Regions from separate parts of the Methylocaldum gracile genome, predicted to be linked through region 2. Evidence: riboswitches for the same ligand, from Rfam matches in the RefSeq annotation. Region 2 holds a riboswitch; each other region holds the start of a gene.

Region 1 (9,703 bases), 1.9 Mb from region 2:
GCCGATGGCGCGGCTGTCCACTTCGATGGCCCATGAGGTGCGGACGGGCATCCCGGCGACATGAGCTATCCACCAGTTCGCGTCTCTTTCCGTGTAGGGATGGGGGAATCGGTCGGTCAGATTCCGCCATATCTTGCGATTATTGGCAAGCGCCACGAGATCGGCCTTGTCGTGCTCCGACCAATCGCGGATCACGCCATGCTCGAATTCGGTCCGCATGGGTTTTCTCCTGGGTAAAAACCAACAATATCTATTCACTGCATAGGGGAGCGTCGGTGTTGGTTCTCAAACCGGCTTTACGTGCCCTGAACTCGATGGGTGTCGTCTATCGACGGATTCGCCTCGACCCGCACGATGCGTTTCACCGCCTCGCGCAGCCAGATGTGGCCGGGGTCCCGGTCGTGGCGGGCGTGCCAGAGCATCGAAACCGTGAAGGTCTCGATCTCGATCGGCGCGGGGCTCAGGGTGAGCTTGAACGCTTCTGCGCAGCGCCGCGCCATGGACGCCGGCAGGGTGGCGATGGCGTCGGCCTCCTTGAGGATGAAGGGCAGGGCGGAGAAGCGCGTGGTTGAAAGTAAAACCCGCCGTCGCAAATTTCGGCGCGCGAGCGCTTCGTCCACGACGCCTTCGAAGCCTCCGGAGAAGGACATCAGGAGATGGGGCAGGGCGAGATAGTCTTCCAGGCCGATGGGCGAGGGTATGCCCAGCCGCGCGCCGTCGAACAGGCACACATAGCCTTCCCGGTAAAGGTTCTCCTGGCGGTGCCAGCTCGCCACGTCCGTGAATCGCGAGACGCCGAGGTCTATTTCCTGGTTGTCCAGTAGTTTCGCTCCCTGTTCATGCCCCGCGAGACGGATCGCGACACGCACACCGGGCGCCTCGCGCTGGATGCGCTCGATCAGGCTCGGGGAGAGCGCCACCTCGATGCTATCCGGCATGCCGAGGCGGAAGCTGCGCTCGGCGGTGGCCGGATCGAAGCGCGGAGTCCCGTACATTTCCCGATGGATGATTTCGAGCGCCGGACCGAGCTGTTCCGCAAGTTCCAAGGCCCTGGCAGTCGGCTCCATGCCTTTCGCCGTTCTCAGGAAAAGCTCGTCCTTGAACATTTCCCGTAGTCTCATCAGCGCCGCGCTCACCGCAGGCTGGCCGAGATATAGGCGGCCGGCCGCCCGCGTCACGCTCCGTTCCTTCAGGAGAGCGCTGAATACCGGCAGCAGGTTCAGGTCCGCCTTTCTAAAATCGATTTCGTTGATGTTTTCAATCATAACAATCGATTTGAATAATAGAAAAACGATCCTCAGAATTCAAACCGCGGCGGAAAGCTCTAAGAGCTCTAAACAGTGCTTTTAGAGCGACCCGCAGTCTCTATCGTTCGGAGGTCACCATGTCTTATCGCAAAAAAGCCCTGATTACGGGCAGTTCCCGTGGCATCGGGAAGGGTATCGCTCTCAAACTCGCCGCTCAGGGCGCCGATGTCGCCATTCATTATTACCGCAACCGGAAGGCTGCCGATGACACCCTGGCCGAAGTACGCCTGCGTGGCGCGGACGGATTCATCGTCCAGGCAGACATTTCGAACCCGGCCGAAATCGCCCGGATGTTCGATGAAGTCGGCGAGCGATTCGAGGGGCTCGACATATTTGTAGCCAACGCCCGGCCCGAAGCCGCCGAATTCTTCTATCCGCCCCTCGAAATCACTCCCGTACAGTGGGATTCGGCCTTCGATTCCCAGGTCAAAGCCTTTCTCGTCGCAGTGCGGCAGGCAGTGCAGCTCATGCGCGACGGCGGCCGAATCGTCGCCATAACCCACTCGCCCGGTGGCCGCACCGGGAGCCTGCAACCCTGGGTTGCCATGGGTTCGGCCAAGGCGGCGCTGGAGTCGCTCGTCCGCTACTTTGCCGTGGCTTTGGCCAAGCGAGGCATCACGGTGAATGCGGTCAGTCCCGGCTGGATCGAGGACAGCGTGCTGAACAGCCTGCCCGAACCGGCACAGGACGCCATCCGGCGCTGGCATACCCGCGGCTGGACCCCCATGGGCCGGCTCGGCACGCCGGCCGACATCGGCAATGCCGTGGCTTTGCTCTGCTCGGAGGACGCCGGCTGGATTACAGGCCAAATACTTTTCGCCGACGGCGGCGCATCCCTGATGGACGCCGGACATCCGCCCGAGCTGCAGCTCGGCTGGTGACCATAGCCCTGCGATTCGTTTCTCCGGCGTGAGCCGAGCGAACTCGGTATGGCGGAGCTTCGCCGATAATATCCCGGCGAAACGAGCTTGCAGGCTGCCGACGCATCTCCGCGGGAGCGGTCACGACGACGCCGGATTTTCCTATCCGCCTTTGGGCGGGGAGTTCCGGCGTTCTCGCCGTCAGGCCGGCCGTTCATAACTCCAGGCGCACGCCGGCTACGGGATTCATGCCCCGCGCATCCGCTCCGGAGCCGGGTTCCCGGTAGTTCTTGTCCAGCCTGTTCTCCAGGTCCATCTGTGACGCCCGGTGCCGATTCGGCTACCGGCGGGCGCGCAGATTCAGGGTTGCCCGGCTGGCTCGGAAACAAACCGTGCGGTCCTTTATTGATCAGGCCCGTAAATACCCTCCTGGTATTTCGGGCCGCCGCCCAGGCCGGTACACGCCCGGCCTGGGCTCACGCGGCTTGTCGCCGCGCCGGGGCATCCCTGCCCCGGATTAACCCGACCTATATTTATAGGCCGGGTTAATAAACACCTATCTTCGGTGCTGAGAGCCGATCAATTCGTTGTATGCGCCCGGCCGCGAAAAACCGCGGCCAAACCGATGGCCATCAGCCATAACGCGGAGGGCAGCGGGACCGGAGCGACGGTCGCGGACGACACGTTGGCCGTCAACGCATTTCCGTCCGCGTCGCCGAGTGCGTTGACGGCCAGTCTCAATGGGCTGCTGCCGGCTTGCCGGAAATTAAAATTAACTACCGCCAGGGTAAAACTGTCGGCCTGCAGGGTATTCAAGTCCTCCGGCGAATCAAAGGACAGTTCGAACAGGTTCAGCACCCCGCTACCGCTTGACCCGACCGAAGTGACGTTTGCCCCGAAATCGAGAACATCCAGTTCGTCCCCTAGCACCGGATCGCCGAAACTGGTACCGACATATTCCAAATGGCTGCTATCGAAATTGAGATCCAGATCGTAGCTGCCTAGCGAGGGCGCTTCGCCGGCGCCTAGTCCGGATATCGTGATGCCGACCGCGACCGACCACCCGGTTCGGCCCACCGGCATGACCCCCAGTGTGATCGCGGACTCGGCGAGTCCCGATGCGGACAGCAACAGCGCAGCTATTAAAGGCTTACAGTAACGGTCGAGCATCTTGATAGTTTCCTGTTAACGAGTTCCTTGAGGGAAAGATTTCGGGAAACTCCGATCCGGTTCTTGGCCAAGTTCAGGACGAACGATCGCTCGTCGACGACGCGAACCATGGGCAGAAACCGGGTTTTCCGAGTTTCCGTCGATGGATAGGGCGAGGTATCCATGCCTCACTCGGCTGCGCACCGAGGACGGGTACACGACAAGGTCAGCTTGCGGGCATCGAGCGCGTCGATCGTACCGTTCTTGTCGATATCGCGGGGATCGTCCGGACCGGACGCGGATTGATTCCGCACGGCGAGGATCAGGTCGATATCCAGGCGATCGATATCCCCGTCGCCGTCCAGATCGCCGGCCAGCGGGGTCGTTTCGCACGAATCGGGAATATGATCGGCATCGGCGTCACCGGCCCGGCCTTGTTCGATATCCAGAACGTCCGACACGCCGTTTTCGTTGCAGTCCGGAAACACGTTCAGATAGTACACGTCCTGCTCGCCGTTGAAGGTTGCGGTATAGGCAACGCTTGCGCCGTCCCTCCTGGAAACCAGGGTCGAATAGTCCCCTATCTTTTGGGAAGCGTGCGGATAGCCGATCGTGGTATCGAAAGGCTGGCTGACCGGAACGTTTTTGCTCCACGTTGCGCCGCCGTCCCATGAATACGCGTAATACAACCGCGAAACGTTATAGCTGCCGCTATCGCGCGTGTCGTACCAAACGGCGTCGATGCGCGAGTTCGGAGCTACCCCCATCATGCCGAACCATTGCCACGAATCTTTATTGGGTTCGTCGTCGTTGACCCTGATCGGCGCCGACCAGGTCTCGCCGCCGTCGCTGCTTCGGACGAATTTGATGTCCAGATTGTCTTCGCCGGGCGGATCCACCGTCGCCAACACATAGACCTTGCCGCGCAACGGCCCGTTGGATCGGTCGACGTCGACTTGAACGTCGCCTATGGGACCGTACCGATTCGGATTGTTTCGAAAATTGAATAAAGGAGCGGGACCGCCGATATCCAGGATCTGCGTCGTAAAGGTGGGTATCGAATCCGGATCTCGCGCGTCCAAGGACTTCGAGAAAATGTGCTGGTAGTGGTTTCGATTCTGGGTCTCTTCGTCCCATTCACTGGGTTCGAGCCGTCCGGCGATATACAACTCGCCTTCCGGCCCCACCGCCATGGTGCCGAAACTCGGGTTACCGGGAATCCCCACCGGCAGTTCGAAGCTCGCTCCGCCGTCGATGGAACGGGTGAAACAGTAGTCATCGCCGGTTTCGCGCCAGTTGACGTAGACATGGCCATCGCCGATTCCGCCGCTACGGTCTACCGCGAGCTGGCCTTTGTCGCCGCCTCGTCCGTGGGCGAATACCGGTTCTTGCCAACTGCGCCCGCCGTCGGTCGACTTGATGACTTGAATGTCTTCGATATAGATGCCTTGCTCGTCGAAACGCAGACTCTGAAAGTAAAAGTTCCCCTGAGCATCCACATCGATGACCGGATTGCTTCGGCCTTGTCCAGGCGTCAACGATCCCGGAAAGGTCCAGCTGGAACCGCCATCCTGGCTATGCGCCCAGCCGCCTTGGCGAAAGGAGGACTGCACGGAGTCGAACTGACGCCAGGCGATGACGATGTTGCCGGGGTCCAGCGGATTGATCGCCATGGTGGGCTCGTTGGCCGCATCGCCGGTAATGTTTTGACCGGCCGCGTCGACGTTGACCTGGATGCTGATGTAAGGACCAAAAGCGGAATGCGTCGCTGCGGCGTCGGCGCATGCGAACGCCAGTATCCATCCGGACCACACCGCGGCATGCCGTCCCGGATGTGGATTGCGTAAACCGGACCGTATCATGCGCGGTAACTCCGGGATCTGCCGAACAGGCCGAATCCGGCGAGACCCGATACGAACAGCCACACCGCGGCCGGAACCGGTACCACGGTGGTTTGAAAACTGAAATCGCCGACGATCGCGCCCACGGTGCCGCCAAAATGCTCCCATCCCGGCCCGACCCCGAGTTCGCCCGACAGGGTGAACGAATTCGGGTCGAGCCCCATCGCCACGTTGAACAAGTTGAAGGATTCCGACCGGAAAGAATAATGGTTATAGAGCGTCCAGCCGGAGCGTCCGGTCTCGGCATCGATGTTGGCCGCGTCGAATTCCAGGGTGTAGTCTCCGGAGACGATGCGGTTGCTCGGCGATCCGGTATCGATCCGGAAACGGCTGACGCCGCCAAGACCGATCGCGCCGGTGACGCTGCCCGCGAAATCGCCCGGATCGAACGTCAACGTGGTCGGCTTGGTTCTCCGGCCGACCGGGACGTCGACGGTAGCGCCGTTGACGGCGAATTCGAGACCCGTGGCCGGGATTTCGCCGACGCCCGGCACTATATGATCTTCCAAAATTTGCGCGTTGTTGCGCACCGCCGCGGCTTGTGCATCGAAAAATTCCTCCAGATATATGGAAGGCGCATCGGTCGCGTCCAAGGAGACGGCGGCGGCCAGCGCATCCCGGTCCAGGTTCATGATCAATGCGCCGCCGGAAACGGTGGCGGCGGTCGCCGTTGCCGGAAGGAATGCCAACCATGCGGCTAGAAATGTCAAACAGGGTGCAAGAGTTTTGCCGAATCGCGAGAGTCGGTGGCGTGTAGTCATGAGGATAAGTCCGTAACAGGTCGAAGGTGGGAGCGTTTATCCGGCCGATTGGCCGGATAAACGCGATAGACGGCTCCCCGGGCGGCTCGGCAGCCCGGGTCGACGGCCTCTATTCGGCGATCAAGCGGATAAAGCCGCCTGGACCGACTTTCGGCGGGCGCCGGCCAGCAGGCTTAACAAGCCGCTGCCGAACAGCCAGACCGCTGCCGGCACCGGAACCACGGCAGGCGAAACCAGAGTGAAGGTAGCGGCTTTACCGGCGGAGTTCGAGCCGTCGCCGCCGAACAGGAAAGCGGTCATATTGGGTGACCACCAGAGTTCCCCGGTCATGAGCAATTCATCGCCATTGGTGGTAACGCTGATGTTGCGGGCATCGTAAGTGGACGTTCTGAAGCTCGTGTTGTTCCACAAGGTCCAGCCGCTGTTGACGCCGTCATTTCGACTCGCGTTGTATTCGAAGGTGTAATCTCCGGACGTCAATGTACCCGTGAAACTGCCACGGGTCATCACGACACCGTTCAACCCGATCTGGCCGTTGGCGATAAAGGCGGACGAGTCGACCAAAGCATCCTGACTGGCGTCCCAGGTCAACGTGGTGGGCTTGTTGGCGCGGCCGCCGGCGCCCGTTGGAATTCCGGTGCCGGTCAGATCGGCGGGATTGACGACGTATTCGAGCGTTGACGGCGCGGGGTAGGTGTTGGTGGGCACCGTTATGATATCCGCAATGGTCGAGTAAGTATCGGCCACCGCCTTGGGAAAGAAGTTCGCGACATAATATTCGGTTAGCCCGCCAGGACCGATGGTTAGTCCTTCCAACAGGTTGTTCGGGTTGTCATAGGTAACGCTAAAAGTTCCCCCGTGCAACACACCGGCATCGGCCGAATTGGCCATGATCAGGGCAGCCGCTGCGAGAATGGTCTGTCGGATCTGCATTTTCTTGACCCCAAATTTTTGCATGGATTTTTTCCTGTGATTTGAAACATCGAGAGGTTGTGCGGCAGGCTCGAGAAATCCATAGCCCTTGAATAACTCTCACAGGAGAGGCGGCCCGGCCGTCTTGAATACCAAGACCCGCGGCTTTCCGAGTCCGCCTCGCGGCGGAGGTGGCGAAGGCGTCTCGTCCCTGAGACCGATATCATCCTGGGCCAACGGACAGGCATGCGCCCAACCGCCAGTCGTCGCTGATAAGAACCGCCGAAATGACAATGACAATAAGGCTCGAAAACTGGCGTTCTTATCGGGCAAGTCAAGCTGCTAAAGCAGATACCGTGCCAGTGAGCAGGGGTATTCCGAGACTAACAAGCTGTAATTTGAAAATACCGGGGAACGGTGGAAGCAAAGCGTAATTTACCTGGGAACACATGCCAATTTACAGGCATGTCACGGGAAAGAGGCAGCGAGTATCAGTGCATTAACAAATGTATCGTTAATGCGTAGGTATCCGGGTGCCCATGGCGGATATCAATGCGCGACATACCGCATTATGTGGGGAGCAGGTTAAATGCCGCAATTCAATGCGCATGACATCATCATAATCTGTTGTCTTATTTGACATTAATCGTCTGTCCTGTGAAATCCCGCAAGGCTTAAGGCATACAACGTAATTATTCGATGGCAATCGACAAATACACCAGGGATATTCGGGACAAACTGCGTGATTCATGCTTTTGCGGGAATATTTCCCGATATTTGTAATCCATGGACTACGTTCAGCGGACCATGGATTATTGGACTTCGTCTGGGCCGCCAAATCAGCATCATTTGCCGGCCGCACAAACGGTCGCTGCGTGCTTGAAGATACCTTGGTTTCTTCGGTTCTCGTGCCTATCCTTCAGGACGCAGTCCTTCATCCGATCTCTTGTAGGCGATGTATGCCAAGCGTCGTTGAGCCAGAGGATGGCGGCCGTAATGGGGTGAGACGGTCACCTCGAAACCGGCGCCGGCGAGAAGACGTTCGATTTGGGCGCCGTCCAAAACGCCGATCCGGTGCCGCTCCTCGGAACGGCGGTAGCCGTGGCCGCCTTTCCTGAACACGGTAATGTCCCGAATCAACAGGTTTTCTTGCGGCTGTTCGGATACTTCCACCAACACCGCCCAATCCGGCCCTTTGCGCCAGGAGCGATAGTGCATGGGTTCGCCGTCCGAGCGGACAAGGATGTCGAATGCGAAAACGCCGCCTTTCGGCAGACAGGAAGCGATGTTCCGGAACAAGCGGTCAAGGCGCGCTTCCGACGGCGCTCCGTCGGCACAATAGTTCAGGGCTTCGCCCAGGGCCGTGACCGCGGCGCAAGGGCGGAAGTCCACATCGTACAGCGATGCGGTCAGAAACTCTGCTTCGGGCGCTGTACGTCGGGCCAGTTCGATCATCGGCGCGGAAACATCGACGCCCAAAACCGAATATCCGTGCTCCAGCAGTTTCTTTGCCCAGGTTCCGCTTCCGCAACCCAGATCGATGATCAGGCCGGAATCGAGACCCGCGGCGCGGAACAGCGCCAGCAACTCATCGCCGGCGCCATCCACCAGATCGGGGAAGCCGACGTGATGAACATAGGCGAGATCTTCCTCATAGAACGGCATCATCGTTTCGAAGCATTTTTTCGACTGGAATTCCGCCAGCCCATGGGGCGGTCAAAGCCGGTCCATCCCGATGGGTTCGCCATTATCGGCACGGGTTTTGGTCAATCGCCGTTCCGCATCCGCTGCGGCGCTGTCCTTGCCCTGCTTTCGATACACCTCGGTCAGTGCCCAGAGCGCCCAGGCGTCATTCGGCGCTTCTCGGAGCGAAATATCGAGCTCCCGCTCCGCCCCCGCCAGATCGCCCTGGAGAAACCGCAGCGCGCCTACCGAACGGCGTACCGGGTAGTACCAGTAGGGCGGTTCCATGTAGGTCAGCTTTTCCTGAAGCGCCGCCGCCCTCTCGAAGGCGGCGACGGCGTTTCCGAGATCGCCTTCGGCCTGGGCGATGCGCGCCGAAAGCACGTCCTGGGCAATCCGAACGATGTCCGCCGCCGGGACGCCGGCTTCCGTCAATCCGGAAAAATCCGCCGTTTTGGCGATCCCGGTCAAGGCGTCGAGTTCGAGTCGTGCGTCCTGCGGCGCTCCCTTGGCCGCCGCCGCAACGCCACGGGTATAGCGCCACATGGCTTGTACGTACGGGAACTCCGAGCCCGGATCGGCCATTTTCAGGACCGTTTCGGGCGGACTGAACTGGGCGTGGGCGAAGTATGGCGCGGCCTTGACCGGTTGTACCCACGGCACCGCACGGACCGTCTCGTCGGACAGCACGCCGGCGAGTTTCTCCGCCGCCGCGAGAGCGGTTTTGCCGTCGCCCGCCATCTGCGCCGAAACCATCAGGAAATGAACGTTGTGCGGATAATAGCCTTGCGCGTAGATGCCCTTTGCGCCGGTCTCCTTCAAATATGCCTCGTCGACTTCGATGGCGGCGCGATTGGCTTCGAGAGCGTCCCGATAGCGGCCCAGCCGGTAGTAAAGGTGTCCCGGCATGTGGACCAGATGTCCCGCGCCCGGCATCAGACCGGCGAGGCGTTTCGCATAAGGTTCCGCCCGTTCGGGCCGGTCGGAAGCCTCCATCATATGGATGTAATAATGAATCGCGCCGGGATGGTCGGGGTTGTTCGCCAGCACCCGCTCCAGGACCTCTACGATTTCCGCCGTGCGCCCCTTGGGTTTGCGGCCTTGGTCAGCCCAGTAGTCCCAGGGCGCGA
Region 2 (9,703 bases):
TACCGCGCTCGCCACGACTAACGGCAGCAGAACACGACTTTGAAAGGGATTATGTTCTTGTCGGGCCGGCCAGTTTTGGGAGTTTGGACGAGCTATCGGTTACGCCGGTCGGCAGCCTCTTCCATTTTCCTGCCGAGCTTTTGGACGTCCTTGCCGAAGCCCGATACGGTATTGCACCCGACGAGCATTGCGATCATCAGCCACATCAGGACGCGAAAAGCGAATTTCCTCACAAGTATCCCCCGCAAAAAATTGATCCAATCACTATAGGGGCTAGTTGCGGCCCATTTCAATACCTTGTCACTTAGCTCGATACGGTACTTTCGAATCCCAGATTTTTCACCGTAATCAAGCGCGATTCCATGCCATGTTCGACGCAGTAGCGCGACTCTAGAAATTTCTAGTTTGGCACAGCGATATTTTCGCTTTCTTACAACAGTGTCGCGCAATAGCGACTAGCCTCATAGACCTCCCTCGGTGAACCTCCACAGACCATTCTTTACTGACTTCTTGGAAGCGGTTGAACGATTTTGCCCGTTTCTTAAGAGCGACATACGAAGCCCGAAAATATCGGCCAATGTCTCGCATTTGTTTACTTATTAAATGCTTATGAATATGGCCCAAATAATGCCTGAAGCCGAAGCGTGCCGAACAAGGGTTACACAAGAAAATCGTTAGGGACGATAAACACAATCGAGGCACCACGGATAACAAGCCAATGCCGTGCGCTATTGGGGGCTCTGGCGATCGTCAGGCTACGTGACCATAACCACTACCGTAAGCCGTGTAGTCATGAAGAAAAAGAATCGAATCTTCTATTCGCCACTGATTTCAACCGAAACCTCGATGCCCCCGCCGATCATTCCGCCAAAAGCGGTTCGACCTGAGAGCAGCGAAAGGTAGCAACGCGAAGCCAAGGTTCGACGGCAGTCATCCCGCGCAGGCGGGATTGTCAATCGAACCTTAAACGGCAAAACCTAGCGGAATAACTCCCTGCCTCAGGATTCCGGTCGATTTCATTCCACAAAAGACCGCTCTGTAGCAGCAGGCTTCCCGACGCGGCCTGATTCGTGACGCCCTGAAAAGGGACACCGGGACTGACTTCCTGAGAATTAGAGGAGGAGATTTCGAGAAACCGCTCGCATCTCCTTTCCATTACTAAGAGGAGCTAAAAAAAATGAAGAAGCACTTGGTCTTGAGTCCGTTATACCTGTCTCTGGCCTTCTCGGGGGTAAGCCATACGGCCGTCGCCGAACGAAAATTGCCTGAAGACTTATTTCAGGACGTTTGGAACGCCATACCGGACACCTATCTGCCTCCTCAAGCCAAAAAAGGCAGACATCGTTCGGTCCGGCCTAATTTCGACAGACTCAAAGCAGATGCCATAAATCTGAATATTTTCAATGACACGCTTCTGGTCGCCGAGAAAGACCGTATCGTCGACAATGTTCAGGGGCATTCCGCCTGGGTTGGTCATCTGCAGGGCGAACCCGACAGCGAAGTCATTCTGGCTGTGATCGGAAAAGCCATGTCCGGAACCATCAAGCGGGGGAATGGTGAAATCTACGAGATCCTTGCCAACGATGATGATACTCATACCGTCCGGCAGGTGGACCCGAGAAAGATTCTGCCTCACAAGCACCCGATTCCCGATGTTGAAATGGACCCAGATCTAGCCAACGCGCCGGCCAGTTCGGAAGCCGAGACGGCCGCCAATGAGCCGCCGATAGCCGCAGCCACGATCACCGATACGATCGTGGACCTGATGGTCGTCTATACGCCGAAGGCACGCGCCAATGCCGGCGGCACCTCGGGCATTCAAGCCAAGATCGTGAAAGCCGTCGAGGCCGCCAATCAAGCCTATATCAACAGCAAAGTTCATATGAAGCTCAACCTGGTGCGCATGGCTGAGGTCAACTACACGGAAAGCGGCGATATGGCCCGCACGCTTAATGATCTTCGCGGCACAACGGACGGCAAGATGGACGTCGTACATTCCTGGCGCAATCAATACGGTGCTGATCAAGTGACCCTGGTTTCCGCCGACGCAAATTACTGCGGTATCGCCTATCAAATGACGCGGCTGAGTAGCTCCTTTGCACCTTATGCGTTCGCTGTCGTGCATGACGACTCAAGAGCGTACTGTCTCGCCGCGCAAACTCTGGCGCACGAACTGGGCCATAACCAGGGCAACGCGCATGACCGCGCCAACTCCAGCTATGCCGGCATTTATTCCTACTCTTATGGGCATCGTCTGTGCCAAAGCGGCGGTTTCCGGACGGTTATGTCTTACGCCTGCACCGGGGCAACGCGCATTTCGAATTTCGCCAATCCTAGCGTTTACTACAACGGCAAACCCACAGGAATCGATCCGAACATAAATCCCTCAAAGGCCGCGGCGACCGCCTGGTCGATGGAGAAAGCCCGAGCCACGGTTGCCGCGTGGCGTGCCAGTAAAGTGGCCGCTTCCGCTCCGGCGACTCCAAGCAGGCTGGCAGCTTTCTCTCAATCCGACGATGGAATCAATCTTCGCTGGATGGATAACTCGGATAACGAGGAGGGATTCAAAGTGGAGCGCTCCCGCGATGGAGTCAACTGGGAAGAGGTAGCGTTACTCGGCTCCGACATCACCAGTTTCTCAGACACAGGACTCAACCCGAACAGCGAGTACTCGTATCGCGTATCGGCCTATAACGGCATAGCCGAGTCCAGCCCCAGTGAAGTCGTGACAACGGCAACAGCGTCGGTTGTCAATGGCGTTACGGGAAGGACCGACAACGACGCCGATAATGAGCGTCGGCGATATCGCTTTGGTCGCCGCATTTGATCGAATGTCGAATATCGTAGCCTTACGCTTTATCTGATCTTGATCGAGTAGCACCGGCTGGAATCTGCCACTGAGGCAAAAATTCGTTATCTAAGTACATTCAGGGAAGTCTTGCGGCATAGGCAACCTGCAGGACAACCCCGCCAATCTGTCGAGATTCCGCAAATATTTACGGAATGTACTTAGGGCATTTTCATACCTACTGTACGGGCACTCGCGAGTAGGTCGGGAATCCCTTCCAATCGCAAACGGTCGCTTTAGTCGCGACCCTTCCAATCGCAAACGGCGTCTTCGGGAAGGGCGTGGCCGGCGCTCCCGGCCAGGCCGTTTGCGATTGGAAGGGTCATCCCAGCGCTCCTGGGATGACCGTTTGCGATTGGAGCGCCGAAGCCCCCCTTCCCGACACCATGTCCCGGCCGAGCGTCTTCGTCGGAAGGGTCGCGGCTAAAGCGACCGTTTGCGATTGGGAAGGGATTGCCGACCTACGAATGCTTGAATCCATTCACCCTAGCCGAAGGCGCCAACGACTTCGGCCAAGCCTGTTTTGTCGGACGAGCGAGATAAAAACGCTCTAAGCCCGAACTATCATACGTATCCATCAAAGGGTGCCCGTATGACAGTTCGGGTGAATCGAGTCAGGACTGCAAACCGCTCCGCTCTTAGCCATTCCAAGACGATCTTCCTAGTGTCGCCAGCCGGAATAATCGGACAAATCGCCGCTGGATAACGCGTTTTTCTCGTTTTTCCTGGAAATGGACAGTGACACATGCCACATGGCTGTTGCCGAATGGAGACATGTTTTGCCCGGCCACTCCATGGAACCGGTCATTTTCTGACTCAAGTCCTGCTCTGCATACAAGAGATTCAAGGATTCGCCAGGCCGATCATCAACGAACATCGGATTGGCATACGGCGTGCTAAACCGCCATGGCACCGGATAACGTTTGACGTGTCAGCCACTCCGGTGTCATAGCAACGCTACAAACTCAAAAGAAGCTGCGATTCGCTTAACCTGTGCCCAAGGGGGGGTACGGGCAGCAATGCATCGTTTATCCGAAGGTGAGGAGCCACCCGGCGAACGATTACGGCCACTGATAAAAAACAACAATCAATGCCTACATGAAACAATCTACAACACTTTTTTGCCGACTCAATCACACAAATTCCCTAGATTTAGACCAATCTTATTTCTACAGAAAAATCGAGCCGCTGACCTAATGCCGCTTGATCTGAAAAAGGCAAAACCATCGAAAGGTGGTGGCGCAAAGTTACCGGTCTACGGGAGCCAGGCTCCTATGACAGCGGGATTGCCAGCTCAAGCCAAAGGTTGCTTTGGTTTGTCTCATCCCCGCGGGTTCCCAGAGACCATCGCCGTCAACTCGACTCTTAGGGGACCACAACGTGAGCAACAAGACTCAGCATTCTAAGTTCACCGCTGCGCGCCGCAAAAATATCCTCGGACTGGCTGGCGTATTTGCAGCCTTAACGTCTACTGTGGGTGTCGTCCATGCGGCGCCGCCGCAGCGCTTATTCAGCGACACGAATCTGACCCTGCCCACGCAGGCCAAGGCGCAGATCAAAGCCATCAAGGGCCGCAGCCGGGGCGTAGCCATCGACTTCAACGCGGTGAAGGCCGATACGCTCACCCTCGAACTGCTCAACGACACCACGGTTACCGCCATCCGCGATCGTATCGAAGACATCGACGGCCGTTTGTCCTGGGTCGGTCATATCGAAGGGCAAGAAGGCAGCAGCGAGGTGATCCTCGCCGTTCGGGGGCAGGCGATGTTCGGAACCGTCGTGATGGACGACGGCAGAATGTTCGAGATCGCCTACGCCGGCAATAAAACGCATGCCGTCCGCCAGATCGATCCCAACAAGACCGCTCCGCATTCGGAACCCCTCGCGCCGGATATTAATGCCGCCGGTGAATTGGCCGGTACAACGACATCCTCGACTAGCCCGTCCACCGCAGCCGCCAGCACCGGCCAAGTCATCGATCTGCTGGTGGTCTACACGCCTCAGGCCCGCGTGAATGCTGGCGGCGTCTCGGGCATAGAAGCCAAGATTATTAACGCCGTTACCAAGGCCAATCAGGCCTACCTGAACAGTCAGGTGGACATGCAGTTGAACTTGGTAAAAATGGCCGAAGTCAGCTATACCGAGACGGGCAACATGTCGACCAGCTTGTCGGATGTCACCGGCACCAGCGATGGCAAAATGGATGAGGTACACTCCTTACGCAACCAGTACGGCGCCGATCAGGTGGCGCTTATAACCGCTGAAAGCAACTACTGCGGCATCGCCTACGTGATGAATAGCCTGGGTTCCTGGTTCGCTCCGTATGCGTTCGCCGTCGTGCATGACGATTCCAAATACAACTGCCTCGGCAACGATACCCTGGCGCATGAATTGGGCCACAATCAGGGCAACATGCACGACCCGGACAATTCCGCCTACGCCGGCGTGTACCCCTACTCTTATGGTTACCGGATCTGCGGCGTGTTCCACGATGTCATGTCCTACAGTTGCAGTTCGCCACGAATCTCGCACTTTTCTAATCCTAACGTTTATTACAATGGCCAGCCGACCGGGGTGGCGAACTACCAGGACACCGCCCGTTCCATGAATGGCACCAGCGCCACCGTCGCCAGTTTCCGGTCCTCGACCACGACCACCACGACGCCCACGGTTCCGACTGCCCCCACAAGTTTGGCGGCGACTACTCAATCATCCAGCAGTATCGCCTTGACGTGGACGGATAAGTCTAGCGACGAAACCGGATTCAAGGTGCAGCGCTCGCTGGATGGCGTCAATTGGAGCGAAGTCGCTTCGCTCGGCAGCAACGTCACGAGTTTCACCAATACTGGCCTCAGCGCCAGCACCACTTATTCTTACCGTGTCTACGCCTACAACAGCGTCGGCAACTCCGCCTTCTCCAATACCGCCTCGGCGACCACCTCGGCTAACAGCGTCGACACAACTCCGCCCACGGTTAAAATCACCAGCCCCTCCAATGGCGTGAAGGTCGGTAACTCGACAAAAATTACCGGCACTGGCAGCGATAACGTCAAATTGCAGGGGCTGAAGCTGGCCATCGACGGCGCCGTGCGAGCTTCAACCAGCGGCGGCTCGATCTCCTATAACTGGAACACCCGCAGCATCGCGAAGGGCACGCACACGATCACGCTGACTGGCACCGATGCGGCGGGTAACACCAATCAAACGTCGATTCAGATTTACAAATGAAAAGGAATTGCAGGATTGCCTAGGGGTTGACAGAAAAGGTTTCTGCCAAAAAAACGGATATTCTTCAGCAAACCTCAAAGAAAAAGCCGTCCCAATGGGACGGCTTTTTAGTTTGCCTGATCAGAAGTCTTTGTGATCTTTTCAGAGCTATGCCTTTTTTCTTCTCCAATTCCTAAAGCCTAGACCAAGCAGACCGGCTCCCAAGAGTGATAAGATGCTCGGCTCTGGAACGGTTATATCGGGCGGTGGAGGAGGAGGCGTAGTTGGAACCGATATGTCACCGAGCACTTTGTCAGAACCTTGTCCATTTGAACCAACCTCCTGAAAACGTGCGTAGCAGCTTGTGCTCGCATAGCAGTCATCCAAAGTGTTGATAAATGCGCTAGTGATGCCAGCTCCATCCAAAATAGGATCTGTGATGAAATCAAGCGAGACTTGCGCAGTTAAGCCTTCGGTAAGCCCGCCATTCGGATTTCCACCCGAGAAATTACTGTTCAACGCGATAGCGATATCGACTTGGTTATACGGATTTAAGGTCACATTGAATAACAGATTAGGGAAATAGCCCGATAGATCTTCATAAGTTCCCGCTACAACACTCACACCCGTTGGCAGGTCGAAGCCGAATCCCATAAGTGTCGAACCTATGTTTGTGGGGGTAAGATTCGCTATATCCAATAACAAATTGAACTCACCAGGAGGCGGAGCAATGTCGGTGAACGTAAAGCCCACGCTCGCTTTCGATCCGGTATTTTCAGTGCTGCCGTATTGACTGTCGTAATTCAAGGTAAACGCCGGCGTAGCACTAGCATCAACTCCCCCTATAAGAAGGAGCCCGCCAAATAAAATTTTTAGAATTTTCATAGTCATTTCTCGTTGTAGTATCTCTCCACAAAACGTCGACTGCATCAAGTGTGCCACCCCAAAGAGACCAACGAGTATATATGCGGGGATCTGATGTCAGAGCTGGGGTCAGGCTTTTATTATTTGGTTTGCATGCTATTGTTACCGTAGTTTTCGATAAGGCTTAGCTTCATGGCCAGAAAACCCCGCATCCACATCCCCGGCGCTGTCTATCACGTCATGCTCCGCGGCAATGCCGGACAGCCTATCTTTTTTCACGATGAGGACAGAGACGTTTTCGAGGAATTGGTTGGCGAGGGCGTCTCCCGTTTCGGTCACCGTATTCACGCCTACTGCTGGATGCCGAACCATGTCCACTTGGCGGTTCAAATTGGCGATGTGTCGCTTTCAAAAACCATGCAACACCTGGCTTTTCGTTATACGCGGTGGATCAACAAGCGCGAAAACCGGATCGGCCATCTGTTCCAGGGCCGATTCAAGGCGATCCTGATCGATGCCGATGCTTATCTGCTCGAACTTGTTCGCTATATCCATCTCAATCCAGTCCGGGCAAATTTAGTCCACGATCCTGCCGAGTATCATTGGAGCGGACATCGAGCTTACCTCGACCTAGATCGCGTTAGCTGGCTTACGACAGAGTGGATCTATTCCCAGTTGGCTCAAGATGTGGCGACAGCACGGGAGCGTTACGCACGTTTCATCGCGGGAGGATTGGACGAGGGTCATCGGGAAGATTTCCATAGAGGCACGGTGGAGGGGCGCATACTCGGGGATGAATATTTCGCCGAGAATGCGCTAAGGCAGTCCGATAAGGCATCACGAGCACAAATTAAACTTGAATCGATCATTAGCGTAGTCTGTGCGGCTCGCAAGATGGATTTGGATCAAATCAGCGGTGCAGACCGTGGCCGAGCGGGCGCCGCGGCTCGTGCGCTGATCGCGTACTTAGCATTGGAACTCGGCGCTGCCACCTTGACTGAGGTCGGCAACTTCCTCAACCGCGATATATCGACCTTGAGCACGGCGGTCAGTCGCTTACGGGAGCGCATAAAGCAAGAATCCGAATTGGCAGCGGAAGCCAAACGATTGATGAATCTTTTGGCCATTAACAAAATTAACAAAGCCTGACCCTTCATATTTTGCCGGTTCGCAGGCCATTTAAATTTTCATCCCACGCTTCTGGCGTTACGCACTGCTCTTAATATGTAAAAATTCTTGACACACTCAGAATGAAAATTGAAGCCAACAGGCTCTTAACGTCAAATGAATCAGTGGTTTTTGACAAAATTGTGAATTAAAACAAAGCTATAAGGCCGTAAATTTTGTTGACAATTACACTCGGAAAAACGCGCACACAGGCAAGGTATCCGCAACACGGACTGGATGCGTGATATAAATCAATAGCCGCGGCGGCTTTTTTTCGCGATCTCTTTAAGCCAAAAAACGAATGACTGAAAGCGACATCGATAAAAACTTGCGTACTATCGCTCAAGTCCTAGCGATCTCCGCAACCAAGCGACACATATTTCTCTGCTGTGATCAGACCAAGCCAAAGTGTTGCCGCAAAGAAGAGGGGCTTGAATCCTGGGAATATTTAAAGCGCCGACTGGATGAGTTAAAGCTGACCGGCTCGGCCGGAATCCAGCGTACCAAGGCCAATTGTCTGCGGGTGTGCCGTCATGGGCCGATTGCAGTTGTCTATCCGGAGGGCGTTTGGTACCACTCCTGTACGCCAGAAGTTCTCGAGCGAATCATTCAAGAACATCTCATCGGCGGAAAGCCGGTAACCGAGTATGCGTTTGCCATGCGGCAAGCTGAAGACTAAATTCTATTAGGCTGGCGGCGCCGATGAGTGTCAATGCCTACGATGTCAGACCGGCTACGCAGTAATCAGCCTATGCCGGTAGCCATGCGATATCGAGAACTTCTATAGCATATAGAGACGTGGACTTGAAAATTAGAACTATAACAATGAGACAAATTGGAATGACGGCATCAAAGATCGGATGGTTTTTGCTGGGAGCCATGCTTTTGCCGGGGTGCGCCACACAATCGGATTATCGGCCTTTCAAATCCGAGAAAAATATTGCGACCACCGAGCGACACCCCCGAAAACAGAGCTATAACCAACCGTATCGGGTAAAAGGAAAAACGTATTACCCGTTGAAAAGCGCCAGAGGCTATAAAGCCAAAGGAGTGGCATCCTGGTATGGATGGGAATCTGGGCATCGGACAGCTATGGGATCACGCTTCAACCCCAACGCACTAACCGCCGCGCATCGCACACTTCCCTTGCCTTCACGGGTGCGAGTGACCAATCTAACAAACAAACGATCAGTGGAGGTGGTCGTCAATGATCGTGGACCATTCATCACGAGTAGACTAATCGATCTGTCCCATGCCGCCGCCAAAGCACTTGGCATAAAAGGAACGGCTCGGGTAGAGGTGATGGCGCTTGATTAGATCCTCTTTCTCAACGCTTCGAAAGCTTGCGATCGACATCTTCGAAAAAACGTCGTCCTAGTGATCTCAAACGGTCACTGTCCCCTTTCGCCGCACAATGCACAAACGGCAATGCACCCGAACCGTATCAAAACGGGTCTGAAAATCGAGCCCAGAACGAGGTAAACCGGTAATCCCACTGATTTCCCCCTCGTCATCTGCTTACTTCATGACATCTCTCAACAGGCGAAACGACCACATCGAAGTCGTTCAATGCGCCGCACTGGCCACTGCATAAAGCGGCGAATAATCAGCCTGCCA
Region 3 (9,703 bases), 1.6 Mb from region 2:
CCGGCGTTCAGCATCCCGGCGACCATGGCGGATCAGCCCAAGTACAAGCAAAACACTGACGGAACGCCGGCCAGCGATCCGACACCGGCCGATGTCGTTTCGGCGGCTTCCGGGGGCGTCACTGCCGGTGGGTTGACTGTTCTCGGCGGGCTCAATGCGTACAAAGCATTCTGGGACAGCAAGGATGCGTCTGAGGCGGACGCCAGCGCGGCGTTAGCACAGTGGAAAGCCGCCAATCCCGAACCTCCGTCTCCGCCGTCAACGCCGACGATCGACAATGTGACGATCGATTTCGAGAACATGACATTCGCGGCCTACTACGGCAAAGCCAACGCAGCGCCTGAGCCGGGCGGCAGCTGCGCCGGCATCGGTTCGGACGGCTGTTATTTCGAGGATGGGTTTGCGATCGGCACCGTGAACGACCCCACAGCCCCGAACGCCCACCTGCATCGGCTGGACGGAGACTTCAGCACCTTGCTCCAGTACCATCCCGATTCCGCCGGCATCTACGTGCGCGCCTTGGACGGTTCGGCCTTCAGCCTCGACTCTATGGAGTTTTACGCGCGGATCAAGTCAGGGAATCCGGGGACCGGCCCCAACGATGTCTGGGAAATCCTGGGGTTCAATACGGCCCTGAACCCGGACCTCGCCGCCGGCGACGGCACTAACTACGACGCGACCCGAGTGGCTTATCAGATCGTGGCCAACGGCTTCCAGGGCGCATTGACCCTGAACGAGGCGTTCGAAAACATCAACGCGTTCTGGATCCATTACAAGGGCTATCCGCAGACTCCCACGGACGGCAAGCGGTTCGATGTGCAACTCGATAACATCAATCTCTCTGGCGTTACCCTACCTAGCGAAAGAACCGAGGAACAGAAAGCATGGGACCAGAAGCTCGCAGCGGAGATCCAGAGACTCACCAAACTTGCCGTTATCTCACGATATCGCGCGGTTCTCGACAGCCTAGTGCCCAAAGGCACGAAACCGGTCCAGCGGTTCCAGACGCAACCGCGCGAAACGCGCACCATGCCGGTATTCGGCGCCAAATACTATTTCGACGAGGCCACGCTTGCCCTCTCCGGCGGCTATTCTCTCGAGCCGGATTTCAAATCGAGTTTCGGCTCGATCAATCTGAGCCACGAATTCAACCAGAAACATACTACGGTATCGGCGGGATACAGTCTGACCAGCAATGACATCAGCCGAGGCACCGTCCACTCAACTGACAGCGAACACTCGCATGACAACGATGATTCGCCCAATTACCCGGAGCTGCGCGAAGAGAGCGTTTTCCACGGCTTCAGTACCAGCATCGCGCAGGTGTTGGGCAAGAACACATTGTTTCAGGGCACGGCCAGCTACACCAACCAGAGCGGTTATCTCACCAACCCATATAAGTACGTTTACGTGCGCGGGGAAATTACGCCCGAGGAGTACTATGAGATTTCGCAGGCGAAAGCGGGCACAATCGACTGGAAATCCGTGACCAATCTCGAAGTCGTGGGGATCGAGCTGTTTCGGGAAAGACGGCCCGACGAGCGCAACCAGTGGGCCTTCTCCGGTCGATTGAACCGGCATATACCGGCGCTGGATGCGTCCCTGCATTTCGATTACCGGTACTACTTCGACGATTGGGGCATCGATTCTCACACCTTCGAGCTGAAGTGGTATCAGCCACTGCCCTTCGGCATCATGGCTGCGCCGAGCATCCGCTATTATTCGCAGTCGCAAGCCGACTTCTTCGCTCCATATTTCCTTGCGCCCAGAGCCGACGGCTATTATTCGAGCGATTTTCGCCTGTCCGGCTTCGGCGCCCTGAGCGGCGGCATCACGTTCAGCAAGCAGTTCACCAAGGGCATTCGGCTGGAAGCGGGCTTCGAATATTACAGCCATGCCGGCGATCTGAAGCTGGGCGGGGGCGGCGCGGGCGATTATGCCGATTTCAACTATTTCCTGGCTCACGCCGGGCTTAACGTCAATCTGTCGGCGCCCGGCTCATTCTCGGGCGGCCACCACGAACACGGCTCGCACCATTACGGGCATAACATGCCCGCCGGCATTATGTTCGGCCATATGATGGACCAGGCCGACAGCTTGATGGCGGGGTATCGCTACATGTACAGCAATCAGGCGGGGGATATGCTGCACGGCACCAGCAGGGTCGGCAGTCAAACGCTGATCGGCAGCGCCTGCGGCAACTCGGGATGTCTCTCCCGGCCGAAAGACATGACCATGCACATGCACATGCTGGACATCATGTATGCGCCGACCGACTGGCTGAACCTGATGCTGATGCCCCAGCTCGTCGACATGGAGATGGAGTCGAAGCCGTTGCCGGGGGCTCCGGAAGACGACGAGCACGGCGGCGGGCACAGCAGCGACGGATTCGGCGATACCTTGATGGTGGCATTGATCAAGCTGTTCGACGTGTCCGGGCACCGCCTCAATCTGGGACTGGGGGTCAGCGCGCCCACGGGCGATGTCGACATGACCGTGGATGGCGGGGCTACGGAGGACGGTGAATTACAGGATTACAGTATGCAACTCGGCAGCGGCACCTGGGATTTCAAACCCAGCCTGACCTATACCGGACAGGCGGACAAGTGGTTCTGGGGCGCGCAGGTGAGCGGCACCAAGCGGCTCGAAGGCAGAAACAAGTCGGGTTATGCCCTGGGCGACGTATTTCAGACCACCGCCTGGGGCGGCTACAGCCTGACGAACTGGCTGTCGGCTTCGGTGCGCGGCGTTTACACCGTTCAAGGTTCTATCCGTGGCGAATTCAACCGCGAGCATTCGACCACCGCGCCGGTGGACTTCCCGTCCAACTACGGCGGACGCTATTGGGATGTGGGGCTGGGTCTCAATCTTTCAGTACCCAGCGGCGATTTCGCCGGCCACAATCTCAGCGTCGAGTGGTTGCAACCGGTGTCGGACGATGTCAACGGTTATCAGCTGGAGCGTACCGGGACACTGGCCGTTACCTGGAATTATGCGTTTTGATGGGCCGGGTTGGTTTCGGGATCGATTTACGGCCTGTGGGAGCGGATTTTAGCCCGCGATAGTTCGTAGGTCGGCAATCCGTTGCCGACAAACCCCTGTGCCAAGCTGGGGCGTCGGGAAAGGATTCCCGACCTACTACTCTGTGTATAGCAACTATGTGGGCTCGGCACACTGGTTCCCAAACTCCGGTTTTATGGTTCCCAAGCAAGAGCTTGGGAACCAGCAGTAGTAGCGTATAGGATGTGCTGACGAAGGAAGCGCATTACTTAGCAACCCTTCCGGAATGGCCTTGAATTCGAACGACCTGAAATATTTTCGCTTTGCCTTCAAGGCAATGGGTACGCCATGCGAAATCCAGCTTTTTGCCGAGACTCGTGCAGAGGCAAGACGGATTTCGGAGCTGGCCATTGCCGATGTGCGCCGCCTGGAGGCGCGCTATTCGCGCTATCGCAACGACAGCCTGCTGTCCGCCATCAACAGGGTCGCCGCCGAGGGTGGCCAGGTTGCGGTGGATGACGAAACGGCGGGTTTGCTGAATTATGCGGCGACCTGTTACGAACAGAGCGACGGGCTTTTCGACATCACCTCCGGCATTTTGCGGCGTGCCTGGCGCTTCGAACAAGGCAAACTGCCGGACGACGCGCAAGTGCGCGGTCTGCTCGAGCAGGTCGGCTGGCACAAGCTGAGGTGGGAACCGCCGGTGCTCGAATTTCCGGTAGCCGGCATGGAGCTCGATTTCGGTGGCATCGTCAAGGAGTATGCCGTCGACAGGGCCGCGGCGCTGTGCCGGGACGCGGGCGTTCGACACGGCGTGATCAATCTGGGCGGCGACATCAAGTTGATCGGCTCGCGGGCGGATGGTAGTCCGTGGCGAGTCGGAATTTCTCACCCGCGCCAAAAAGGCTCGATGATCAAGACCCTGGCGTTGCGCGAAGGCGCGGTCGCGAGCAGCGGGGACTACGAACGCTGCATCGTCGTGGACGGTATCCGATACGGTCATGTGCTGAATCCCAAAAGCGGCTGGCCGGTACGCCATCTCGCCGCCGTCAGCGTGGTGGGGGACTTCTGCGTGGTCGCCGGCAGCGCTTCGACCATCGCCATGCTCAAGGAGGAAAACGGTCCGGCCTGGCTGGACGCCATGGGCTTGCCGCATCTCTGGATCGACGTCGAGGGCAACGTGGGCGGCTCTCTGGCGGAATCGGCAGCTTATTCCAAATCGCGTTCAATCCGGAATTGATTTTCGTAGGGTGGGTGAGGCCGCAAGGCCGTAACCCACCGAGCGGCCTCGGACCTGTCCTGAGCCAAGTCGAAGGGTCGGTGGGTTACGCTGAGCCGAGGGGCTATCCCACCATCGATGGGTTTCGCTTCGCTCTACCCATCCTACGATGAATGTTCATTCGCATGCCGAATGGAATTATTCGTGGGTCGGCAATCCTTTGCCGACTTCGCTTGGCTGTCAACCCGTTACGTCGGGAAAGGATTCCCGACGTAACGAGGCCGCATCATTGCAATCGGCTCCCCCCTCGCCCGACTTCCTCCTCATGCGCGATATGCCGCTGAATGCTGGGGCATATACCTCATTTCCCGGATTCCGGCCTATTTGTAAAGCCTTGGAAGCACCGTAGTGCCTCGATTTGGACACTGGCACGACACTTGTTAAGTATCGGTTGCGCTTAGCTTGCACTTCTTACTCCATTCGGCATGCGAATGAACGTTGCGTAGGGTAGGTTACGGCCACCCTTCGAAAATCAATTCCGGATTGGAAGGGATTTGGAATTACACCGTTTTGCGGCGCGAACGGCTGAAGCGAAGGGGTATGAGCAATGCGGGTTAACGGCGTGGTATCTCAACTTCCAACTTGCAGGGATTCATATGAAACAAACCAGATTGGCCAGGGCGATCGCAATGGCGGTTGCCGGCTCGGCCCTTTCTTTAGGGGTTGTTGCCGAGGCATCGGCACACACGATGTACAACACCTACAACGCCGGAACGCCCGCTACCGATGGGGGAACCGACGGCTGGGTCTATGGCGGTATAAACAATCCGACCTATCCGACGGTATCGCCGGGTTGGGTCGGAACCGCTAGCCCGACGACGCTGCCGTTCGGTTACACCGGTTCTTCGGCGTTGAACTGGGCGGCCGAACTCCATAACGCGGGTGATTCGCTGGAAATTTCCAGGGCAGATGCGCAAGCGAGATATGGCGTTGCAGCGGATATCGATACTGCCAGGGGCGCCTGGCTCGACGCGGGAGCAACCCCTCAGGGCTGGTCGCACACCACCGATATCGGGTTGTTGATGTCGCACAGCGATGCTTATGTCACGCTGAATCTCTCCGCCGTCAATTCGGAAATTGCCAACTTCGGGATTACGGTATTTACCGGTATGGACACCGGTACCGGCTATGAGAACCATCAGGCATGGAATAGCCCGATTCAAGGCTTAGATTTCACCGCGAGCGATCCGTTCGGCACCACCGGCGTAACTTATTTGACCCACGATTCAACCGTCGACGGGGTCAACGGTCTGACCTTCCTGGCGGAGGCCGGTCAGATTTATTCCATTTATCTGGGCGGTAGCGGCGGAGCCAATTGGAATCAAAACAAGGATCTTTACGTCTTGAACATCACGTCTTCTCCGGTTCCGATACCGGCCGCCATTTGGCTGTTCGGCAGTGCTTTGGCCGGGATGGGATTCGTCGGGCGGCACAGACACAAGGCCGTCGCCGCATGATGCGGGACAAGGCGGTCGAGCTTGCCTTCGAGGCTGGGCGCACCATGTGGCATGCGCCGGTGTCGGCGATATCCGGCCGTTTCATCGCCTCGGCCTCAGCCGATCGCCGCTTTGAAACGGTGTAGTGAAAGAGCTGGCTGACCCTCCGGATGATTTGGGTCGCCACATGCTGGAATACCCGCACTACAAACATGGGATATCCCGCAGCTTCCGTTAGGTTCGTCATAGAAATAGCGCTATATCAACGGTTTACCTCAGGCGCGCTTATTGCTCTTGGGGTATCGGCCGGTTCGACCGAATTCCGGTTCGAACGCGCTTTGTGCTACGGAAAACCCGAAAACCATTGCCGGGGAAGGGGAGCGTAGACCGTAGCAGGGCGGAGTCCCTTTTGCACCTGCCACTCCCGCCGCGAGGCGGGTTCGGAAAGCCACGGGTCTTGTGAATTTGATCCCAAGACGGCCGGGCCGCCTCCCTCGGTGATGGGGAGATCGGAGCGCCTTCCGCTTTTGACGGGAGCGCTGCGGACATCGCTGCCTATGTGAAAACAAAGACCAACTCCATAGAACAGCACGAGGTAATTTCCTATGTCCAAAAACAAAAACAAACTGACCAAAGCGGTGGCCATGGCCCTCGCCGGTACCGTCTTGTCCGTAGGCGCCGTTTCCGGCGCCCAGGCGCATACGATGTACAACACCTTCACCACCACTGAGCTGTCCGCCACCGACGGCTGGAACTATGGGGGTATAGGCAATCCGACCTATCCGACGGTATCGCCGGGTTGGGTCGGAACCGCCAGTGCCACCACGCTGCCTTTCGGCTATGCCGGTACGTCTCATCTGAACTGGGCGGCCGAGCTTCACTCGGCGGGCAACACGCTCGAAATCTCGAAAGCAGATGCAGTAACGCGTTACGGCTTCGCCGCGGAAATCGATACCGGCGCCGGGGCCTGGCAGGACGCAGGCGTCAATGGCAGCGGAGTTCCGACAGCCAACGGGCCGACCGGCTGGAGACATCAGACCGATATTGGCTTGATCAAGGCCGAAGAAACTATGTGGGTAACACTGAATCCCGTGGTGGTTACGGGAACCGGCTACGACATTCAGAACTTTGGCATCACCGTCTTCACCGGCATGGACTCCGGTACTGGCAGTTACTCTCATCACGGCTCCTGGAACTGCCCCGGATGCACACCCGCGAAACCTTACGAAGCCGATAACCCGTTCGGCACCGTAGGACTGAGCTACTTGACTCACGATGGCACCGTCGACGGTGTAGACGGTTTGACCTTTCTGGCCCTGGCCGGTCAGGTTTATTCCATCTACCTGGGCGGCGCCGGCGTGGGGAACTGGAGTCAGAACATCGCGGAGTACAGCTTGAATATCAGCACCGCACCGGTTCCGGTCCCCGCGGCGGTTTGGCTGTTCGGCAGCGCCCTCGCGAGTTTGGTCACGCTGGGACAGCGCCGCAAGAACGTCATGGCCGTTCCCGCCTGAAACAAGACCTCGACGTATGTACACGCCTTCCTTTCCGCGCTCTAAGCGGGGAACTTTTGTGTGGAATCACCCATGAGACTGCGTGATTTGCCACGTCGGTGGCGTTTGCATGCGATTTATCTGTTTGATTAGCAATGATTATTTAGTGGCATATTTATTGTTTCAGCAAAGGCCGGGTCCGCCGCTTAGGGGGCTCGTAAAAAGACGCGATACACACGGATTCGCAAGGAATCGGCTGGCAGGGATCGCCCGAGGGATCTTTGTCGGGATGGACCGCCGTTAGGTCTGTCCGAATCGCCACACCCGCCGCGAGGCGGGGCCGGAAAGCTTCGGGTCTCGATGCTATGGAGTATTCGAGACGGCCGAGCCGCCTCCTAGTGTGATGGGGAGGACCGCGGCGCAGCTCCATTGGGTACGGTGAAGCGCCGCGGACATCACTGTTAACGAGCTTTTGGACGACCACTAACAGTGACGAGGACGAATCATAGTATGAAAACCACGGCAACAATACTGGCCCTCGCGGGAATGCTCGGGGGAACATTGGTCGCTGCGCCCGAGGCTCACGCGCACGCCACGTTCAACATCGCCGGTTACGGCGACGGCACCGGCGGCAGCATCAACGGCGCCGACGGAATGCCGGGCACCGACGCGAGCGGCGTTTGGACCAACGGCGGTGTCGGCTATACCGGGAGTTTGCCCGTCATGTGGTATGCGGGCATGCACAGCGCGGCGGCGGCCGGCCGCACCATCGAGACCGGCACGCCCACATCCACCAACGGCAGCAGCCTGCAGCGGCAGATTGCCAACTATAACAACAATAACGATCCCGACCTTCCCACGGATCGAATGCTGCGGGTCGGCGGCCTTTCCTGGTCCGATCCCGACAACGGCGGACAGGGTTGGGGCCACGGAGCGGACTTCGGCCTGATCCATTGGTCCTGCGGCGGCAGCGCCCAGGGCTGCGTGGATGCCGGAATATCGCAATTCAAAATCACTCTGGCGGACGACCTTGCCGACGGCGGCGCCAACCTCAAACTCGGCTACGCGCTTTACGGCGGCTGGGATACCGGTGCCGGCGCTTCTAGGCACGATACCTTCTTTACCGATCCGACCCCGGTAAACAATCCGCTGGGCTCCGACGATCTCACCCTGCTCGGTTGGGGCGTGGCATCCTCGGTCGGCGAGACCTTGTCGCAGGTATTCGACCTCGACACCACTTATGGGGGCGAATACACGATCATCATAGGCGCCTTGGGCGGCGTAGCCGGCAATTATCAATTGACAGTCCAGCCGGTTCCGATTCCCGCTGCCGTATGGCTGTTCGGCAGTGCCTTGGTTGGCGTATTTACCATCGGCCGCCGGACTTCGAAACCGACTCCGGCATAACTTGGCAACCAGAGAGGCAAGAGTGCCCGGGTGGAACGATCTCCCGGGCTCATCCGATCGATCTGGCCATAGAGCATTGATATGTCCCGGCTCATCCGAACACGGCAGACGCGTGCTCAAAGCGATGCCGGAGGCCTTGGGGTTGATGACCGGTTTCGGCGGGTGCCGTAACCATTCGTTTAACAATAATTTCAACGTAGTGACAGGGTCGTCCAATGCGGGCGGTGTCCGACACCTCCTCGCGACCAAGGTTTCGCAACGGCCGAGCAAGGCTCAGCGGTTCGCGCGTTGGTCGTCCGTAGGAGTGGGATCGCCGTCTGTATAGCTACGTTCTTCCAATAAATCCGATCCTGGTACGAGTCCGTGAATAAAAATACGTTTCCACTTTTGGCGGCGCTGGCGCTCATGCTTGGGGGTACGGTCGCCTACCTGCTGCTTACCGATACCGAAGTTTCCAAGTCGGAGCTGGTCACAGGCCACGGCGATGTCGAAACCCTGAAGAACGCGTACAGCCGCTGGAAAACCGCTTATGAAGCTGACGGCGGCGATCGTTTTCTGACCATCCCGCTCGGTTATTCGAAAGCCTTATCCGGAGAATTCAGCCGGGCGCAGGGACGCATGCGGCTCGACCTGCTGGAGGGATGGGTGACGGTCGAAGTCAGCGGACTCGATGCGGGAGGCTACGAGGTTTGGCTGGTCGATAATAAAACCGGCTGGCACAAGGCGGGTGGACAGGAGAAGGCCAACGCCATGCAGAGGCTCGGCCGTCTCGAACCGAACAGTGAAGGGAAACGGATCTTGAAGACCCGTCTCGACGGCTTGGCCATGAGCGGATTCACTTTGGATCTGATTGCCGTTACCCGAGAGAAACGAAATCCCGAAGAGGGGGGCGTGCTGTTCGGTACTCCGGGTTTCATGCAGAGGCTTTATTACGGCGACAAGCCTTGGACCGTGACCCGTGTGGGTAGCTGGCCGAATCTTCCCCGACAGGATACCGGCTTCGCGGCGAAGCCGTTCGAATTCATGCTGCCCAAGCTCGCTCATGCAGATGCCAAAAAGCGGAACGATCTCGATGCGGTTCTCGGCGC

The links. Region 2 has a riboswitch for cyclic di-GMP ahead of ACWJJK_RS17110 (reprolysin-like metallopeptidase). Riboswitches for the same ligand answer to the same signal wherever they lie in the genome.
Region 1: another riboswitch for cyclic di-GMP. It lies ahead of ACWJJK_RS02350 (hypothetical protein); the one in region 2 lies ahead of ACWJJK_RS17110 (reprolysin-like metallopeptidase).
Region 3: another riboswitch for cyclic di-GMP. It lies ahead of ACWJJK_RS09940 (hypothetical protein); the one in region 2 lies ahead of ACWJJK_RS17110 (reprolysin-like metallopeptidase).

What each region holds. Positions count from the first base shown of each region.
Region 1 is NZ_CM132196.1:528,809-538,511, forward strand. Features, by position in the region: gene ACWJJK_RS02320 (GNAT family N-acetyltransferase) at 1-219, opposite strand, end outside; gene ACWJJK_RS02325 (LysR family transcriptional regulator) at 297-1,265, opposite strand; gene ACWJJK_RS02330 (SDR family oxidoreductase) at 1,385-2,188, shown strand; gene ACWJJK_RS02335 (hypothetical protein) at 2,747-3,337, opposite strand; gene ACWJJK_RS02340 (hypothetical protein) at 3,505-5,178, opposite strand; gene ACWJJK_RS02345 (VPLPA-CTERM sorting domain-containing protein) at 5,175-5,978, opposite strand; gene ACWJJK_RS02350 (hypothetical protein) at 6,099-6,935, opposite strand; cyclic di-GMP riboswitch class I at 7,018-7,096, opposite strand; gene ACWJJK_RS02355 (class I SAM-dependent methyltransferase) at 7,803-8,558, opposite strand; gene ACWJJK_RS02360 (tetratricopeptide repeat protein) at 8,607-9,703, opposite strand, start outside.
Region 2 is NZ_CM132196.1:3,847,092-3,856,794, forward strand. Features, by position in the region: gene ACWJJK_RS17100 (entericidin A/B family lipoprotein) at 93-206, opposite strand; gene ACWJJK_RS17105 (M12 family metallo-peptidase) at 1,178-2,827, shown strand; cyclic di-GMP riboswitch class I at 4,055-4,142, shown strand; gene ACWJJK_RS17110 (reprolysin-like metallopeptidase) at 4,229-6,076, shown strand; gene ACWJJK_RS17115 (cistern family PEP-CTERM protein) at 6,224-6,940, opposite strand; gene ACWJJK_RS17120 (transposase) at 7,112-8,068, shown strand; gene ACWJJK_RS17125 ((2Fe-2S) ferredoxin domain-containing protein) at 8,388-8,765, shown strand; gene ACWJJK_RS17130 (septal ring lytic transglycosylase RlpA family protein) at 8,891-9,403, shown strand; gene rsfS (ribosome silencing factor) at 9,653-9,703, opposite strand, start outside.
Region 3 is NZ_CM132196.1:2,239,654-2,249,356, forward strand. Features, by position in the region: gene ACWJJK_RS09920 (DUF3570 domain-containing protein) at 1-3,003, shown strand, start outside; gene ACWJJK_RS09925 (FAD:protein FMN transferase) at 3,287-4,240, shown strand; gene ACWJJK_RS09930 (VPLPA-CTERM sorting domain-containing protein) at 4,876-5,736, shown strand; gene ACWJJK_RS09935 (hypothetical protein) at 5,733-5,861, shown strand; cyclic di-GMP riboswitch class I at 6,123-6,208, shown strand; gene ACWJJK_RS09940 (hypothetical protein) at 6,321-7,229, shown strand; cyclic di-GMP riboswitch class I at 7,516-7,604, shown strand; gene ACWJJK_RS09945 (hypothetical protein) at 7,719-8,615, shown strand; gene ACWJJK_RS09950 (hypothetical protein) at 8,979-9,703, shown strand, end outside.